4 regions of the Sinorhizobium sp. Y406 genome follow, and region 2 is predicted to be linked to each of the others. Evidence: predicted binding sites of a transcription regulator. Region 2 holds the regulator's gene; each other region holds the start of a gene.
What was found. The regulator LexA, encoded in region 2, represses DNA repair genes until DNA is damaged. The targets are predictions, from matches to a motif close to TGTTCNNNNTGTGTTCNG.
Positions count from the first base shown of each region.

Region 1: recA (recombinase RecA) is a predicted target of LexA. The motif match lies at 2,306-2,323, and genes of this name have one in related genera.
Region 3: AC4P1R_RS00260 (DNA recombination protein RmuC) is a predicted target of LexA. The motif match lies at 2,472-2,489, and genes of this name have one in related genera.
Region 4: AC4P1R_RS20380 (DUF763 domain-containing protein) is a predicted target of LexA. The motif match lies at 2,715-2,732, and genes of this name have one in related genera.

Region 1 covers NZ_CM178974.1:1,547,917-1,552,682, reverse strand. Annotated here, with positions in the region: gene AC4P1R_RS07490 (pseudouridine-5'-phosphate glycosidase) at 196-1,125, opposite strand; gene AC4P1R_RS07485 (carbohydrate kinase family protein) at 1,204-2,151, opposite strand; gene recA (recombinase RecA) at 2,382-3,464, shown strand; gene alaS (alanine--tRNA ligase) at 3,693-4,766, shown strand, end outside.
Region 2 covers NZ_CM178974.1:1,341,415-1,346,180, reverse strand. Annotated here, with positions in the region: gene AC4P1R_RS06515 (D-alanyl-D-alanine carboxypeptidase family protein) at 1-869, opposite strand, end outside; gene AC4P1R_RS06510 (septal ring lytic transglycosylase RlpA family protein) at 927-1,967, opposite strand; tRNA gene AC4P1R_RS06505 (tRNA-Ser) at 2,256-2,343, shown strand; tRNA gene AC4P1R_RS06500 (tRNA-Ala) at 2,479-2,554, shown strand; gene AC4P1R_RS06495 (hypothetical protein) at 2,767-2,934, shown strand; gene lexA (transcriptional repressor LexA) at 3,111-3,821, shown strand; tRNA gene AC4P1R_RS06485 (tRNA-Cys) at 4,480-4,553, opposite strand; gene AC4P1R_RS06480 (YrbL family protein) at 4,733-4,766, shown strand, end outside.
Region 3 covers NZ_CM178974.1:54,324-59,089, reverse strand. Annotated here, with positions in the region: gene AC4P1R_RS00280 (hypothetical protein) at 1-75, shown strand, start outside; gene truA (tRNA pseudouridine(38-40) synthase TruA) at 85-828, opposite strand; gene fmt (methionyl-tRNA formyltransferase) at 828-1,763, opposite strand; gene def (peptide deformylase) at 1,847-2,371, opposite strand; gene AC4P1R_RS00260 (DNA recombination protein RmuC) at 2,522-3,727, shown strand; gene AC4P1R_RS00255 (ribokinase) at 3,778-4,677, shown strand.
Region 4 covers NZ_CM178975.1:744,220-748,985, reverse strand. Annotated here, with positions in the region: gene AC4P1R_RS20395 (cation-transporting P-type ATPase) at 1-1,334, opposite strand, end outside; gene AC4P1R_RS20390 (YbhB/YbcL family Raf kinase inhibitor-like protein) at 1,583-2,044, shown strand; gene AC4P1R_RS20385 (DNA-3-methyladenine glycosylase) at 2,086-2,634, opposite strand; gene AC4P1R_RS20380 (DUF763 domain-containing protein) at 2,813-4,123, shown strand; gene AC4P1R_RS20375 (hypothetical protein) at 4,304-4,519, shown strand; gene AC4P1R_RS20370 (DUF3175 domain-containing protein) at 4,601-4,766, shown strand, end outside.

The sequences.
Region 1 (4,766 bases), 210 kb from region 2:
TGCGACATTCCTGTCGCATTCCGTTTCAGATCGGGATTTCTTCGATGTTCAGCCTGCCCGGCACCGCAACCCAGCTATCGCCGGCAGCCCCCGCGACTATGTCGGATTTCTGCGCCGGCGCCCGAGTTCTTGCCGAGGTCGCGACGATACTGCCGAAGCCCAGGAGTATACCGTCGAGCAAGCGGAGAGTTGCGACTATTTCGCGGCCAGTGCGACGGCGATCTCGGCGGCGAGCCGGGCATTGTTCTCGACGAGCGCGATATTGGTTTCGAGGCTGCGGCCTTCCGTCATGTGAAAGAGGTTGTCGAGCAGGTAGGGCGTCACCGCCTTGCCGGAAATGCCGTCGCTCGCGGCATTGTCCAGCGCGCGGGTGATGTAGATTTCCATCTCTTCGCGCACAATCTCGCTTTCCTCCGGCACCGGATTGGCGACGAGCATTCCGCCATCGACGCCGAGCTGCTCGCGCATGCGTTGGAAATTGGCGATCGCCGCGGGGCTGTTCAGCATCAACGGGCTCTTGAGGCCGGAGTCGCGCGACCAGAAGGCGGGGAAGGTTTCGCTGTCATAGGTGACCACCGGCACGCCCCGGGTCTCAAGTACCTCGAGCGTCTTAGGAATGTCGAGAATCGCCTTGGCGCCCGCACAGACGACGATCACGTTGGTGCGCGCGAGTTCGTCGAGGTCGGCGGAAATATCGAAACTCAGTTCCGCGCCGCGATGAACGCCGCCGATGCCGCCGGTCGCGAAAACGCCGATGCCGGCGCGGGCGGCGGCGATCATCGTCGCGGCAACGGTGGTGGCTCCGGTGCGGCGCTCGGCGATCGCAAAGGCGAGGTCGGCGCGCGAAAGTTTCATCGCCTCTTCAGTCTTGGCAAGCGCTTCCAGCTTCGCGTCGTCAAGGCCGATATGGAGGGTGCCGTGGATGACCGCGATGGTCGCGGGCACCGCCCCTTGTTCGCGTATGATCGTCTCGACGCTGCGCGCCATGTCGAGATTGCCCGGATAGGGCATGCCGTGGGTGATGATCGTCGATTCCAGCGCGACGATCGGCGCGCCGCGCGCTTTCGCGGCCGCGACTTCGTCGGAATATTCCATCGGCAGGGACGGGTTGGAAGGCTTCGTCATTGTTCTTCGCTTCTGATCGAGTGTTGGAGCAGGATACCGGGAGAGGCCGCCAGCGGCTCTTCCTTTCGATTGGCAATCTCATGACAGCATTCGCGGCACCGGCACAAGGGCCAGCGCCTCCCGGAGATTGCTTAAAGACATCTCCTCCGCAGCCGCGTAGGGCGAGCGGAGCGTGATCATGGCGGCGGCCATGCCGTGCCGCAGGGATGCGGCGAGTTCCAGACCCGAGAGCCGGGCGGAAAGGAAACCGGAGGCCAGAGCGTCGCCGGCGCCTGTGACGTCGGCGAGGGCGGGCAAGGAGGGCGGCGAGGCGAGGCAGGCACTCAACCGGTCGAAGGCGACCGCCGCCCGTCCTCCGCGTGTCACCACGCCGCCGGAAAGGCCGGCCGCCCGCAGAAGGGCGGGCCACGCCTCGGCATCGGCGTTATCCGCTCCTGTCAGCGCGCGTGCTTCCGCCTCGTTCATGAACAGGAAATCGAGACCGGCGAGGCATTCGCCATATCGGATCACCTTGGCGGGGGAAACGGCGATGCCGGCGACGAGACGACCGTCTCCGCTTGCGGCGCCGACCAGCGCCGCCAAGGTCTCCTGCGGGAGGTTGGCGTCCATCAGCACGAGGTCGCTCGCAGCGACCAGTTCGCGCGTTGCCCGCTGCAGCAACCGGCGCGGCGAGAAATGCGCATAGAGTTCCATGTCAGCGAGCGCGATAACGAGGTTGCCGTCGTTTTCGAGGATCGCCGTGTAGCTCGGCGTCTTGCGATCGAGGAAGGTGAAGGGGCAGTCGATCACTCCGGCCACCGCTGCGGCCGCAGCGATCAGTTCGCCGGCCGCATCGCCGCCGCGCGGGCTGATCATGCGCACCCGGTGCCCGAGGCGTGCGAGATTGCGCGCCGCATTGAAGCCGCCGCCGCCCGTCTCCTCGAACCACGTTCCGGGATTGCTTGCACCCGGCGCCGTCCGGCCACTGATACGGCCGCGGCGGTCGATATGGGCGCCACCGAAAACGGCGATCCTATGCTGCTTCATGCGTCACCTCATCATGCGAATCGGACTGGCTCGACAGGTCTGGGCGAAGCTCCGCGCCGTCCCACGAAAATGGAGTACAATGGCCCGTGAACAGGAATCGAACGATTGGCGAATTATCCATATGTTTCAATCGCTTGGTGTGCCATTGCCAAATTGGAACAAAGCGTGTACAAAAACTCCTGCGGCGGCTTCATTGCCTCAACAGCTCCAATAACCTAAAGGTGGACCCAATGGCACAGAACTCTTTGCGGCTCGTAGAGGACAAATCGGTGGATAAAAGCAAGGCACTTGAAGCGGCTCTCTCCCAGATCGAACGCGCGTTCGGCAAGGGATCGATCATGAAGCTAGGCGCCAAGGATAGCGTCGTCGAGATCGAAACCGTCTCGACCGGTTCGCTTGGCCTCGATATCGCGCTTGGCATCGGCGGCCTGCCGAAGGGCCGCATTATCGAAATCTACGGCCCGGAAAGCTCGGGCAAGACGACGCTGGCATTGCAGACCATTGCCGAAGCGCAGAAGAAGGGTGGCATCTGTGGCTTCGTCGACGCCGAGCATGCTCTCGATCCGGTCTATGCGCGCAAGCTGGGTGTCGATCTCGAAAATCTCCTGATCTCGCAGCCCGATACCGGTGAGCAGGCGCTGGAAATCACCGATACGCTGGTTCGCTCCGGCGCGATCGACGTGCTGGTCGTCGACTCGGTCGCAGCGCTCGTGCCGCGCGCCGAAATCGAAGGCGAGATGGGCGACAGCCTGCCGGGCATGCAGGCGCGCCTGATGAGCCAGGCGCTGCGCAAGCTGACCGCATCGATCTCCAAGTCCAACTGCATGGTGATCTTCATCAACCAGATCCGCATGAAAATCGGCGTCATGTTCGGCTCGCCGGAAACGACGACGGGCGGCAATGCGCTGAAGTTCTATGCATCGGTCCGGCTCGATATCCGCCGCATTGGCTCGGTCAAGGAGCGGGAGGAAGTGGTCGGCAACCAGACTCGCGTCAAGGTCGTCAAGAACAAGATGGCGCCGCCCTTCAAACAGGTCGAGTTCGATATCATGTATGGCGAAGGCGTGTCCAAGACCGGCGAACTCATCGACCTCGGCGTCAAGGCGGGCATTGTGGAAAAGTCCGGGGCGTGGTTCTCCTATAACAGTCAGCGTCTCGGCCAGGGCCGCGAGAACGCCAAGCAGTTTCTGCGCGACAATCCGGATCTTTTGCGCGAGATCGAAATGGCGCTCCGGCAGAATGCCGGCCTGATAGCCGAGCGGTTCCTTGAGAACGGCGGGCCGGAGAGCGACGGCGAGGATGCCGCCGAATAGCGGGCAGAGCAAACCAGCTTTCGCCCGGTGGACCGGCCCTCGGCATGAGCGGCCGGTTTTTGCTGCCGTCTGGACAGCGTGATATGCGGAAGATAAAAGCCTGTGGTTCCGATGGCAGCGGCCATCGGGGAGGGCGGCTACGAGCGATAGACGCGGGGTCGAAGGTTACGGCACTGAAGCGCGGGACACCTGCGCTTGCGGCCGGAGTGTGCACAGATAGGACGCAAGATGAGCGGCGTGAATGAAATCCGGTCGGTGTTTCTCGACTATTTCCGCAAGAACGGCCACGAGATCGTGCCGTCGAGCCCTCTGGTGCCGCGCAACGATCCGACGTTGATGTTCACCAATGCCGGCATGGTGCAGTTCAAGAACGTCTTCACCGGGCTGGAACAGCGTCCGTATTCGACGGCGGCGACCGCGCAGAAATGCGTCCGCGCCGGCGGCAAGCACAACGACCTCGACAATGTCGGCTATACCGCGCGTCATCACACCTTCTTCGAGATGCTCGGCAATTTTTCCTTCGGCGATTATTTCAAGGACCGTGCGATCGAGCTTGCATGGAACCTGATCACCAAGGAATACGGGCTTGATGCGAAGCGGTTGCTCGTCACCGTCTATCACACCGATGACGAGGCCTATGACCTCTGGAAGAAGATCGCCGGTCTCGGCGACGACCGCATCATCCGCATTCCGACGAGCGACAATTTCTGGGCCATGGGCGATACCGGCCCTTGCGGCCCGTGCTCGGAGATCTTCTACGATCATGGCGAAGAGATCTGGGGCGGACCGCCGGGCTCGGCCGATGAGGACGGCGATCGCTTCATAGAGATCTGGAACCTCGTCTTCATGCAGTACGAGCAGGTGACGAAAGAGGAGCGCATCGATCTGCCGCGTCCATCGATCGACACCGGCATGGGCCTGGAACGTGTCGCCGCAGTCCTGCAGGGCCAGCACGACAACTACGATATCGACCTCTTCCGGGCATTGATCGCGGCATCGGAGGAAGCGACCGGAGTAAGGGCTGAGGGCGAACGGCGCGCGAGCCATCGCGTCATTGCCGACCATCTGCGTTCCTCCGCCTTCCTGATCGCCGACGGCGTGCTGCCGTCGAACGAGGGCCGCGGCTACGTGCTGCGTCGTATCATGCGCCGCGCCATGCGCCATGCGCAGTTGCTCGGTGCCGAGGAGCCGTTGATGTGGAAGCTGCTGCCGGCACTTGTCGGCCAGATGGGTCGCGCCTATCCGGAGCTGATTCGCGCCGAAGCGCTGATCTCCGAAACGCTGAAGCTCGAGGAGACCCGT
Region 2 (4,766 bases):
GCTTCACCGATCGTTTCGCCACCGGCAAAAATCCGCCGCTTCTCGAAGTTCGTCATTGCCCATTCGAGGACGCGGCGGCTCTCCTCGGTCCTCTCCTTATCGCTCTCAAGACCGCCCATTGCGAGATAGACACGGCGCTCGCCGCGCTGCATCGAAGCGGCGACCGAGAAGCCGAAGCCTTCCGCAAATCCCGTCGCCAGCCCGTCGACGCCGACATTGGCGGCGATCAGCGGATTCTTGTTGCGCTGGAAGATCTTGTTCCACTCGAAATCCGGCTGGGAATAGAGGCGGTAATAATGCGGATGCGCCTCGTGCAAATGCCGCGAAAGCGTGACGAGTTCGCGCATGGTCATCTTGTTTCCGGGGTCCGGCAGTCCGGTCGCGTTCTTGAATGTCGCGACCGGCATGCCGAGTTCGCGAGCCCGCTCCGTCATCCGTTCGGCAAAGGCCGTCTCGCTGCCCGCCATTCCCTCGGCCAGAACAAGGCAGGCGTCGTTCGCCAGCTGTACAATCGCACCTTGCATGAGATCCGCGACCGCGACCTTCGACTTGATCGCGGCAAACATGGTCGCGGTGCCGGATGGCGCTCCGCCCGTGCGCCAGGCGTGTTCCGAAACTTCGAAGGTCGCGTGCGGCGTCAGTTCCCCCTTGTCGAGGGCCTCGAAGACCAGTTCCATCGTCATGAGCTTTGCAAGCGACGCCGGTGGCACGGGCTCGTTCTCGCCGCGCGCAAAGAGCACGCTCCCGGTCTCCGCATCGACGAGATAGATCTGTTTCGCCTTGGTGTCGAAGGCAGGCGCCTGTGCCTCCGCATCACCTGCGACGACCGCTGCAAGGACACCCACGATCGCCAGCCACACAATGCGCATGAGAAACTCCGGTTTCTTCACGGGCATAGCAGCGCCGCCAGACCTATTCAACCGGCGTCAATCGGCCAGAACGCCCCGGTTCTGCCGCTTTGCGTAGGCCCGAATGGAGTCGGACGTCAGCGGGTCCGGATCGGCCATGATCAGTTCGAATGGCGAAGCCCTGTCACTGACCCGGACTTCGACATAGGCGGCGGCATAGGCCATGTTGCCATCCGGCAACGGGATCCATTCCGGGCGCTCGGAGGGAACCGGCCCGATCTCCGGCAGCATCATGAACTCGGCAAGCGCGGCCGATGCCGGCGACGCTGCAGGCGGCGCCGTGAGCGCATTCAACGACCTCGTTGCGCCAAGCGTCGATTTCGCCGGAATCGTCAGAGTCCCAAGGTCCTGTGCCTGATCGCGCAGCGGTTCGTTCGAAGCCACCATGACCCCCGTCGCGATCTGCCCTTCCGGCGCGATGCGAGGGCCGCGATCGCCCTTGGTAACGTAAGACGCCATAAGATAAGGCATGTCGTTGCCCTCGAGCGGGGCTCGGCCGACATATTGCACGCGTACCTGGGCACTTCCCTTGCGCTTGATATCGAGCAGGTCGGCGGTCTTCGAGGAGACATCGATGATCCGGCCGAATTCATAGGGCCCGCGATCGTTCACACGCACAATGACGGAGCTGCCGTTCTCGAGATTGGTCACGCGAGCATAGCTCGGCAAAGGGAACGTGGGATGCGCCGCGGAGAGGTGATACTTGTCGTAGACCTCGCCATTCGCCGTCAGCCGACCATGAAAGGCCGAGCCGTACCAGGAGGCCATGCCGGTCTTGTTGTAGCCCGGCTCCTCCTTCGGCTGATACCACTTGCCCTTGACCTGATAGGCATTGCCGACCTGGAATCGCCCGCCGCCCTTCGGAATGTTGCGCCCGTTGGCCACTCGCGGACTTGCTTTGACCCCGTAGACCGATTCGGCGAAATATTCCTTGCTTCTCGACTTGCTCTTCTTGACGCTGGACGTCGAACCGCAGGCCGCTAGTGCTGCGCAAAGCAGTGGAATTGCAGCGAGGCGCAATCCCCTCGCAAGGCATGCCGCTTTTCTACGAGATATCATCTGTCCCCAAGGTCATTCGCAAAATTCGTGCCCGAACGATCCGCATTTCACCCCCGCGGATCTTTCGACGTCCCGGAAAGGGACAATCGTGTAATGATGACAACAACAAGGCAAAAATACGAATTTCAAGGCGAGATCGCGCCGGGTTTTTCTCGTTATGGTTTACAAAACGTAAACACCAGACCGACGGAGATGCGCAGTACCAAGCGGCAGAGGCCGAAGAAATTCGTGCGGGCGGCGAGCTTAAATCTTGCAACGAACCGCACTTCGCGCAATAACGCGCTGCCCGGATGGGTGGCCGAGCGGTTTAAGGCACCGGTCTTGAAAACCGGCGACGGGCAACCGTCCGTGGGTTCGAATCCCACCCCATCCGCCAGCGTGAACTTTGTCCGACCCGGCACCTGCTCCCATTCGGACTCGACTGTCTGCCGACGTCTCGAGCACGTTCGGCCAATTCAGCCGAGCGGGCTGGCGCGCGCCGTGGAATTCTTCTATATAGTCCAGGCCTGCCGGGGTCGTAGCTCAGTTGGGAGAGCGCCGCAATCGCACTGCGGAGGTCGAGGGTTCGACTCCCTTCGACTCCACCATTCTTCTCTTTGTCCAGCCCGGAGCCGTGATGCCCGATCTGCCCGGCGGCGGCGGCAGGTTTCTTCGCCGAGGCGCATTGCGCCAAGTCGTTTACCGGGAACACAAAATGCTGGTTTCGGCCACCAAGGTTTCCTTGCCATCGCTGGCGAATTGAGGGACAGTTGGGGTCTGCATCTTTTCGTGTCGGCAACTCCCGCGAGTGGAGAAAATCATGTCCTCTAAAACTCTGATGGCGGTTGCAGCATTGGCGCTCCTGTCACTTTGGGGATGCGCCACCACCGGCGCTACGGGCAACACGACCTACGCGCAGTGGTACGGCCCCTACCCTGAGCCTGACTTCGACGTTCTCAGTCCCGGGGGTCTGCGCCTCGCCTATTGATCGGGCGCCACATCAACGCTCCATCGCCCGACAGCCCAATGGCTTGTCGGCCCCGGCAAAGCGACGCCGCCCAATTCAGCATGGCAATATTCACGGAATGTTAGGCACTTGCGGAACACAAATGGAACGGATAGTGTCTGTTCTTGATTTGTTTCGCGATTCTGGAGTGACGCGCCATGCTGACCCGCAAGCAACAGGAATTGCTTCTCTTCATTCATGAACGAATGAAAGAGTCGGGAGTCCCGCCGTCCTTCGATGAAATGAAAGACGCGCTCGATCTTGCGTCGAAGTCGGGCATCCACCGGTTGATCACTGCGCTCGAGGAGCGGGGCTTCATTCGCCGGCTTCCCAATCGGGCACGCGCACTTGAAGTCATCAAGCTGCCGGAAGCCTATACGACACCGGCGCAGCCAAGGCGCGGCTTTTCGCCGAGCGTCATCGAGGGCAGCCTGGGCAAGCCATCTGCCGCGCCCAGGGTCGAGGCGCCACCCGCAGAGACGTCCTCGATTGCGGTTCCCGTGATGGGGCGCATCGCCGCCGGCGTCCCAATTTCTGCGATCCAGAACAATACGCACGAGGTTTCCGTTCCGCTCGACATGATCGGCAACGGTGAACATTACGCACTGGAAATCAAGGGCGATTCGATGATCGAGGCCGGCATCCTCGATGGCGACACCGTGATCATCCGCAACGCGAGCACGGCCAGTCCGGGCGATATCGTCGTGGCACTGATCGATGACGAAGAAGCGACCCTGAAGCGATTCCGCCGGAAGGGTGCGTCGATTGCGCTCGAAGCGGCGAACCCGGCCTATGAGACCCGGATATTCGGACCGGACCGGGTGAAAATCCAGGGCAAACTGGTCGGGCTGATACGGCGGTATCACTAGCCCATCGCCCCGGTGATCGGAGCCGTTTCGTTTGGCCGATGCATGGGTATTAGCGCACAGTGCGTGATCGAGTGGGCAACAGTTATCGTCCGAAGCCTTGGGCGGTAGACGTTCCGCTGGACGTTGCGGCCGACCAGCGCCGAGTACTTTCGTCTGGCTGCCTCCCCGCATCCCCGCATGGGCGTAGAGCCGTCCGCAGGTGGACGGTCGGCGCCACGGGTATTCTCCCCGGTTATCGTATCGGTTTCGGGCCCAGCTCAATCTCCCTCGGGTTCGGCTTTCATGTGGGAGACGGCATGGCTTGGCCGGTCGGATCTGCGGTCCTGGGTTTGCCCATGGACTCTCCTCCTTGTTGCGATCTCGACGCGATCCATGGGTCCGATGAAAGTTCCTCCAAAGCGCTGCCTATGGAGTCTTGCTGGATCGGATTGCGTGCACACCGTTCTCGCGGCCACGCTCGCGGTATCGCTTGACCATGCGGCGGGCGATTCCGCCTGACCAACGCGCTCCGACGATCAGGCGGTGGTGAAGCGGCGGCCCGGTCAGGCCGGAATCGACATTCTGCAGGCAAGCGGCCGTTGCCGCAGCGGCTGAAGATCACTTGCCAAGAAATTTGCCGGCGCACATCGGTGCCACCAGCCGGATCATCAGGGGAATTTGGAGGCCTCGCCCGGAATTGAACCGGGGTACAAGGATTTGCAGTCCTCTGCGTCACCACTCCGCCACGAGGCCTCATCGACAAGAAATATCAAGTCGTGGCGAGCGTTTAGAATCATTCGAGATGAACCGCAAGAGGCAATTTCCGAAAAACGCACCCCTCGTCTCGGCCCATCGTAAAAGGAGGTTGGACACTGGAATGCCCAGCCTCCCAGTTCGATCGCAATAAACTCACCCATAAGGTAGGATTTTCCTTGATTTTCCTCAACCGGCCCTGTTTTGTCACAA
Region 3 (4,766 bases), 1.3 Mb from region 2:
ACGGGGCTGTTCCTGCTGCCTTCGATGATGGTCGGACAATATCTGCAGCATCTCTTCGGCCTGGTACCGGGTTGAACCCACGGTTCAGTAGTCCACCTGCAGGAAGTAAAGGCCGTCGGGCGGCGCGACAGGACCGCAAGCCTTGCGGTCCCGCGCTTCGAGTGCCGCCTGCAGAGCTTCCGGCGTCCATTTGCCCTCGCCGACGAGTTTCAGCGAGCCGGCGAAGGAGCGGATCTGGTTATGCAGGAAGCTCTGCGCACTCGCCCGGATCTCGATGAGTTCACCGTTGCGGGTGACATCCAGCCGATCGAGCGTACGGAGAGCGCTCGTCGCCTGACAATGGGCCGAGCGGAAAGTGGTGAAATCGTGATGGCCGACGAGCCGCTGGGCCGCCTCCTGCATCGCCTCATGGTCGAGCGTCTTCGGCACCCACCAGGCGCGCCTTGCCTCGAGCGCCAGCGGCGAACGGCGGGAAATGATGCGGTAGAGATAGTGGCGGCGGACGGCGGAAAAGCGCGCGTCGAAATCCGGCGGCACGTCCGCCGCATCGAGGATCGAGACCCTATCGCCAGCGAGCGTCAGGTGGGCGTTCAACGCGTTGCGCAGCGTGTGGCTCTTCCATTCGCGCCCCAGATCTACATGCGCCACCTGGCCGATTGCATGAACGCCGGAATCAGTGCGCCCGGCGCCGCGGATCGAGACGATCTCGCCGGTCAGCGACAGCACCGCCTTCTCGATCGCGCCCTGCACTGAACGGCCGTTCTCCTGCCGCTGCCAGCCGACATAGCCGGAGCCGTCATATTCGACAGTCAGGCGATAGCGCGGCATCAGGCGATCCTCGAGCCGGTCGCAACGGGCGTGCCGCGCAGGAACTCGGCCGTGGGAAGCGCCTTGCCGCCCGCCCGCTGCAAGCGCGTCGGCCGCACGGCCCCTTCGCTGCAGGCGATCGTCAATGCTTCGTCGAGCACAGTGCCGGGCTTGCCGGTTCCTTCGGCAAGTTCCGATCCCAAAACCTTGGTGCGTTCGATACGGCCGGCGGTCACGAGTTCGAACCAGGCGCCCGGAAAGGGCGAAAGGCCGCGAATATGGTTGTGGACCTCGCGCGCGGGCTTCGAAAAATCGATGCGTGTCTCGTCCTTGGTGATCTTGGCGGCGTAGACGACGCCCTCTTCCGGCTGCGGCGTCAGCGTCAAATCGCCCGCCTCGAGCTTCGCCATCGCTTCCTTCATCAGGCTCGCGCCGACATGCATCAGCCTGTCGTGCAGCTCGCCGGCCGTCATTGCCTCGCCGATCGCAACGCGCTTCGTCAGCGCGACGGGGCCGGTGTCGAGCCCCTTGTCCATTTTCATCACCATCATGCCGGTCTCGCTGTCGCCGGCCATGATGGCGCGCTGGATCGGGGCCGCACCCCGCCAGCGCGGAAGGAGCGAGGCATGGCCGTTGTAGCAGCCATGGCGCGTGCCCGAGAGAATCTCCTCCGGCAGCAAGAGCCCATAGGCGACGACGACGGCGACATCGGCATCGAAGCCGCGAAAACGCTGCCGATCGGCCGGATCCTTGAAGTCGACAGGCGTCAACACCGGCGCGCCCAGTAGCTCCGCCGCCTGGTGCACCGGCGACTTCTGAAGATCGAGGCCACGCCGGCCACCGGGACGCGGCGGCTGGGTGTAGACGGCGACGACCTCATGCCCGGCTTCTGCGAGCGCCGCCAGCGTCGGAACGGCAAAGTCCGGTGTGCCCATGAAGATGATGCGCAGCGGCAAGTCGGTGTACTCCGTATCTCTCGATTGCCCGAAACGGCGTCGTGCTCAAGCGCCGATCCTTCATGCCGGTTGCATCGGAGCCGTCAGATCGCCCGGCTTCCGCGTACCTTGGCAGCCTTGGTGAACTTGCGGATCACCATATCGCGCTTGAGCTTGGAGATATGGTCGATGAAGAGCACCCCGTTCAAGTGATCGATCTCATGCTGCAGGCAAGTGGCAAGCAGCCCGTCGGCCTCGATGCTCTGCTGCTTGCCGTCACGGTCGAGATATTCGACGGTGATCGCCGCCGGGCGCTCAACTTCGGCGTAATAGTCCGGAATCGACAGGCAGCCTTCCTCGTAGACCGAGCGCTCCTCGGAGTAGCGGACGACCTTGGGATTGATGAAGACGAGCGGCTTTCTCTCCTCGCCCTCCTTGGTGACATCCAGCACCAAAAGGCGCCTCGGCAAGCCGATCTGGATGGCCGCAAGGCCGATGCCAGGAGCATCGTACATGGTCTCGAGCATATCGTCGGCAAGGCGGCGGACCTCGTCGTCGATGGTCTCCACCGGCGCCGACATCTGGCGCAGAATGGGATCGGGAAGGATGATAAGCGGCTTGATCGTCATGCCGCTCCCATAACCGATCTTTCCGCTCGGGCGCAAGGAATTTGCCGATTGCGGTCCGGATGGCCACCCGATCGGCTCCCGCCAAGGCGCGACTTTTCTTTGTTCTCGTTTTGATCTGGCCATCGGAAACGAATCTGTTAGGCTGCGGCCATGGAGCCCGTCGCCTTTTCCTTCGACCAGCCGCTGTTTCAACTCGGCGCCCTGCCCATCACGGCAGGCTATTTTGTCACCGCTGCCGCCCTGCTGATCGCACTCCTGGCGATCATGGCCGCGGGCCGTGCCCGTGCGCTTCGCGCGGACGAGCGCGCCGAGCAGATTGCGTCGCTGCTTGCGGCACAGACCGAAATGCAGGGACGGATCGCAGCGATGGCGGACGTCTTCGGCGCCCGACAGGCTGAGCTCAACCAATCGCTCAGTCAGCGGATCGACGGGATGACGCACCGGATCGGTGCCTCGATCAGCGAGCAGACCAAGGCAACCCACGAAAATCTTCGGCGGCTGCAGGAGCGGCTGGCCGTCATCGACAGCGCCCAGAACAACATCCAGGCGCTCGCCAAGGACATGGCCGGGCTGCAGAGCATCCTTTCCAACAAGCAGACGCGCGGCGCCTTCGGCCAGTCGCGCATGGAGGCGATCGTCGCGGATGGGCTGCCGATCGGCGCTTACATCTTCCAGGCGACGCTCTCCAACGGCGCACGGCCTGATTGCGTCATCCGCATGCCGAACGATCAGCCGCCGCTCGTGATCGATGCGAAATTCCCGCTGGAGGCCTGGAACGCCATGCGCGATGCCGAGAGTGCCGAGCGGCGCCAGCAGGCCGCGCAGGCCTTTCGCCGCGACATGGAAGTCCATATCCGCGATATCGCCGGCAAATACCTGCTCTCCGGAGAAACGCAGGAGACCGCGTTTCTCTTCGTCCCATCCGAATCGATCTTCGCTGAGGTCCACGAGCATTTCGAGACGGTCGTGCAGAAGGCCCATCGCCAGCGCGTCGTCATCGTCTCGCCGTCGTTGCTGCTCCTTTCGATCCAGGTCATCCAGGCGATCCTCAAGGACGCGCGCATGCGCGAGCAGGCGCATCTAATACAGGGCGAGGTCGTGCGCCTCATGGAGGATCTATCCCGCCTCGACGAGCGCGTGCGCAAGCTCCAGGGGCACTTCGCCCTGACGCAGAAAGATATCGACGAGATCCTGATCTCCTCCGACAAGCTGACGCGCCGTGGCGCGAAGATCGAGGCGCTGGACCTGGAAACGCCACCCGCACCCGCGCGCAGCAGCAAGGAAGAAGGTTCGGGCGAACGGTCCATGGAGGGCCGTATCGGTCAATTGAAGCTCAGAGTGGTTGACGAGGACTGACGCGCTCGGGCACTGTCCGGCAAATCAGCAACCGATGGGGCACGTTCCAGATGATCACTGTCCTTGGGTCCATCAACATGGACCTGATCGCCACGACCACGCGCCTCCCGAAGCCCGGCGAGACCGTTGCCGGGACGGGCTTTGCCACCGCCGCCGGGGGCAAGGGCGCCAACCAGGCGCTGGCCGCCCGTCGCGCCGGCGCATCCGTGCGCATCGCCGGTGCGGTCGGCTCGGACGGCTTTGCCGAAGGTGCGCTTGCACTGCTCAGGGAGGCGGGTGCCGATCTCAGCCTTGTGAAGACGGCCGTGGAGCCGACCGGTACCGCACATATCATGGTCGACGGTGAGGGAGAGAATGTCATCGTCGTCGTTGCCGGTGCCAATGCGACCGTCAGCGCAAGCAATGCCGTTGCCGCCGTCGAGTCGATGTCAGTCGGCGACACGCTGATGCTGCAGCTGGAAATACCGGCAGCCTCCGTGGAGAAGGCACTGACCGAAGCCCGGCGGCGCCGGATCCGCTCCGTCATCAACATCGCGCCGCTGACGCCGGACGCCGCCCGCCTTGGCCGCATGGCCGACATCGTCATCGCGAACGAGACCGAGTTCGAACTGCTCGCCGGCAGGGTCGGCATCGCGGGCCCCGAACGGGAAGCGGCGATGATGGCTCTCCACGCGGAGACCGGGCAGACGCTAATCGTTACGCTGGGCGCCGACGGCGCCGTGGCGATCCACGATGGCGAGGTCCATCGCGCGAAGGGGCTGGCGATCGAGCCCGTCGACACGGTCGGTGCCGGCGACACCTTCTGCGGCTATCTCGCCGCGAGTCTGGACTCGGGACTCTTCTTCCCCGAAGCGCTTCGCCGCGCCGCCGTCGCCGGGTCGCTCGCCTGCCTGAAGCCGGGCGCACAACCGGCGATCCCGTTCGCCTCCGAGGTCGCCGTCCGCCTCTGACGACAGCGCCGATATTCGGCCATTCGCAATCAGGACAGGCTCTGTCGCGGCAACGACGCCTGCACCCTGGAATATCCCCGGAGGGCCAG
Region 4 (4,766 bases), on a different replicon from region 2:
GCCAATGTGACGAGCGCCCCTTCCATCGGGTCGCCGTTGACCGTCCACTCCTCGCCGCGTTCCTCGAGATGCGCGTCGTTGCAGAGAAGTGCGGCGAGCGACAGTTCTTCAAGAACCGGATCGGCGGCCGGGTCCAGCGCCCTGCGCCCGCCGATCCGGAAGCTGCCTTCCGGCCGGTAACCGGCTCCGTCCACCTCGATCTCGCGGTCGGCCGTGCGAATGGCGCTCACAGTCATTTCGTTGCGTGTGAGCGTGCCGGTCTTGTCGGAGCATATCACGGAGACGGAACCCAGCGTTTCGACGGCGGGCAGGCGGCGAATGATGGCGTTTCGGCGCGCCATGCGCTGGACCCCGACGGCCAGGGTGATGGTCATGACCGCGGGGAGACCTTCGGGAATTGCTGCGACGGCCAGGCCGACCACCGTCATGAAGGCGTCTTCCAGCCGGTAGGAGCGGATGAGTACGGCATAGGCGAAGACGAGGGTGGAAAGGCCGAGGACGGTGATCGTGATCTGCCTGGCGAATTGGCCCATCTGTCGGACAAGCGGGGTGGCGATACGTTCCACCGCGCCAATCAAGGAACTGATCCGCCCGAGTTCGGTCTGCGCACCCGTCGCGACGGCAACACCCGCCCCCTGTCCGGCGGCAACAAAGGTGCCCGAGAAGGCCATGGAAAACCGGTCGCCGAGCGTCACGTCGCCGGCGACAGGCCTGATCGACTTGTCGACGGGCACGGACTCGCCGGTGAGAACGGCCTCATCGATGCGCAGATTGCGCGCCTTTATGAGCCTGAGGTCGGCGGGCACACGGTCGCCGGCTTCGAGCAGAACGATATCGCCCGGCACCACTTCGTCTGCCCTGATGGTGGCGCGATGGCCGTCGCGGACGACGGAAGACTGTGGATCGATCATGGCCCGGATCGCATCCAGCGCCCTCTCCGCGCGACCTTCCTGAACGAAGCCTATGACGGCGTTGATAAGTACAACGGCGAAGATGACCAGGGAGTCCGGCCCGTGGCCGATGGCGGCAGCAATCAGGCCGGCGGTCAGCAGAACGTAGATGAGCAGGTCGTGGAATTGCAGCAGGAAGCGCCTCAGGACGCCCCGGGGCGGGCCAGCCGGCAGGCGATTGGGGCCGCAGGTTTCCAACCGGTGGCCTGCTTCCTCCGCGGAGAGACCGCTCGCATCCGTGCGAAGCACGTCGAGGACGGCTTCCGGCGCGACGGCGTGCCAGGCGAGCTCGGGCGCGACCGTCCTATTGGTTGTGGCGGATGTATTCTCAGTTTCGGTCGAGTCCGATGGCTGGGACGCTGTCGTCGACGCCGCATCATGCATAGCTGCTGGACTCCTCGGAATGCAGTCGTTGGTGCTTACCGGTCGATGATCGCCTTTCGCGGAATATCGTGTGTTCGAGCGAGCCTGACCACGTTTAGTGCCGGCGCTCTTGAGCATCGGCCAGTCAAGCCTATCTGATGCGCTGTAGGCGATCCTTGAGCGAGATCAACGCTCCCGCACCAAACGGCTTGGGGGATCGCCACGACCGTTCGCCCATCTCGATGCGGACATATGAAAGGAGGCAGGCGATGACCTTCAGTTTGATCAGCCCCGCATTCGCTGACGGCCAGCCAATTCCCAGCAAGCATACCCGTTTCGGAGAGAACCTGTTCCCGCCTCTGAAGTGGACGGGCACGCCGGCGGGCACGCAGAGCTTCGCCCTCGTCATTGAGGACCCGGACGCCGTGAGCGGCCTTTTCCGCCATTGCGCGATCATCAACATCCCGGGCAATTGGACCGAACTTCAGCAGTCTGTCGATACCGGCCCTGAACACGGTATCAAGTTCATCAAGAACGATTTCGGCAATGCGCGCTACGACGGGCCACAGCCACCGCCCGGAACCGGCACTCACCATTATAAGTTCAGGCTGGCGGCTCTCGACGTCGGCAACCTCTCGATACCAGAGGAAGTCGGCGCCGCCGAGGCCTGGAAACGGGCTAGCAAGCATAGGATCGCCGAGGCCACGCTCGTCGGTACCTGCGAGCGTTGATGGACGCGGCGTTCAGAGGCCCGGTTCGGCGCTTCAGTTGGTTAGAACTTCCGGCTGAGGAACGTGGAGTTCGCCAGGCCGAAACGCCAGGGCTGCTCGACGGCTTTCGAAATGCCAATGCGAAGGCCGGCGGAGATTTCCGGCCTTGATTCGGGAACACGCAGGCGAAAAGGCTCCTGCCGGAGCGGCAGGCCGTTCTGTTCCCGGGTGATCGCCAGGGCTTGGCCGACACGGCCCGGTCCCGAGCACAGAAGCCGGTCCCGGGAAACACCGCGTCTCTCACGCATCGCCTCCAGCCCCCATTTCGGTTCGATCGCCCGGATCAGCACCGCGCTGCCGGGCAGGCAAACGAAGTTCAAGCACCAGTGAAGGCCGTAGGACAGATAAACATAGGCGTGCGCGGAGGGACCGAACATGGCGCGATTACGCTCGGTCGTGCCGCCGAAGCTGTGCGACGCCGCGTCGTCCCGCAGGTAGGCCTCGGTTTCGACGATAATGCCGCCGGCGCCAGACACTGTAAGTTCCGCGCCGATCAGATCAGACGCGACTTCGACGGCGTTCCGCGAAAAGAATGTGTCGTCCCATACCAATGAATGTTCCTTCCAACTGTGCCGCCCTTATGTAGGCGCATCGGCGCTTCTCGCCAATCTTGTAGCGCTGCGCGGTCCTTGAGAACTTTCCGAGAACATCCGAAGCAAGTAATGTGTGCGTCGGTGGCGATGCTTGCCTGACGGGCAGGGATGGCAAGGTAGAAAGGATCGTGGTGCGATGGCGCAAAGATCAGGCAATGCGGATCTGCCGCTGCATGGTGGGCGCGTGCCGAAATGGCTCGGCGACCGCATGACACGTCTTGGCGTGCTTATTGCCGAGGCGATCGTACACCACTATGGCCGCGACGAGTTTCTGAGGCGGCTTGCCCAGCCCTTCTGGTTTCAGTCTTTCGGCGCCGTCATGGGCATGGATTGGCACTCGTCCGGCATTACCACCAGCGTGATCGGCGCGATGAAACGTGGATTGACGCCGCGTGCCGGCGAACTCGGCATCCATGTTTGCGGCGGCCGTGGTCAGCATTCCCGCAAGACGCCGGCCGAACTCTCGGCAATCGGAGATCGTGTCGGCTTCGATGGCCTCCTGCTTGCCGATGCAAGCCGGCTTGTCGCCAAAGTCGACAGTGCCGCCGTGCAGGATGGGTTCGATCTTTACCTGCACGGTTTCATCGTTACCGACGACGCCAAGTGGGTCGTCGTCCAGCAAGGCATGAATGGGGACCGGCGGCAGGCACGCCGTTATCACTGGCTCTCGGAAGGACTGGAGAGCTTCGTGGATTCTCCCCATGCAGCAATCGAAGGGAGGGGGCAGGGCGAGATCGTCAATCTTGCGGACCGGCGCGCCGCCGCTTCGCGCCAGGGCCAACTCGCGCTCCTCAGTTCGCTCGGCCCCGACGGGCTGATCCGCGAAGTTGCGAGAATCGAGACGCGCGGGGCTGTGCCGATCGCGCAGAGCCAGCCGACCTTGCCGCATCTGATCATGCCGGCCCATCACGATGTGCGCGAGAGCGACGTCAATCTCCGGCGCCTGCACGGCAATCTTGCGGCTGCCGCCGATCGAGGGCCAAAGGACTTCGAGGAACTGCTGATGGTGCCGGGCGTCGGGGCGCGCACGGTCAAGGCGCTCGCCTTGGTCGCCGAGGTGGTCCATGGCGCCCCCTTCCGGTTTTCCGATCCCGCCCGATTTTCGCTTGCCCATGGGGGCAAGGACCGCCACCCCTTTCCGGTGCCGCTCAAGGTCTATGACGAAACCATCAATGTCATGAAGTCGGCGGTAAGGAAGGGCCGGCTCGGGCGGGATGAGGAGCTTGCGGCTCTGAAGCGGCTCGACGACCAGTCGCGCCGGCTGGAGCGCTACGCCACCGGGCCGGACCTCAAGGAAATCGTCGCCGGAGAGTTCAGGGACTCGCCACGTTTCGGCGGGCGAAGCGTCTTCGGCTGGGAGCAAAGCCGCGAGGGCCGGAAGGCCGAATGTGACGGGTCCGAGGTCGCGCCCGGGACTGGTACTGACCGGTGCAAATATCCGGGCTGACAGCGCCACCCCTCGCTTGGCGACAGCCCGAAGAACATTCTGCCTTCCGGAACTTCCTTGCCCGGTCGCCGTTTCCACGAGGGTAAATGTTTCTACTCAAAAATAGGTATGTGGACCGTTCTAAAGAGTGAGAAAACCGCGCATAATTCCCCAGTTCCAAGATCGATCAGGGAGGCTTCCATGCAAACGCAAGAGTGCCTGCAGCTTCATTTCGATGTTCGAAGCGGCCGGGCGCTACTGACCTATGGTGACAGGGAATATCTCTTGCCGGAAGTCTATTCGACCAAGGAGAAGGCGCAGACTGCCGCACAGCATTTCGCTTGGGAAGAGCTTGGTTGGAAGCATCGGGCATCAGACATTCGGGGCGCTTCCGAGGTACCGGTGTGGTTGCGCTGACGACAGCCGACGCGGGTGAACGGCCATGGGTAAGAAGCCAGAGACCAAAGCCCATTGGTCCAAGAAGTTCAGAGCGACGCGATGGACCTCGAGCCGGGGGTCTTCACACTCGACGATCCCAAAGAAATCGCGCATTCTTTGAAGCGGTCGGCGGAGGCGAGCGATCGCCGCAAAGCAAGCCCCTTCCGCTCGGCCATCTCCATGTTGACGTTCTACATCAACAGGGCGGGTGCGGGGCTGAACGGCG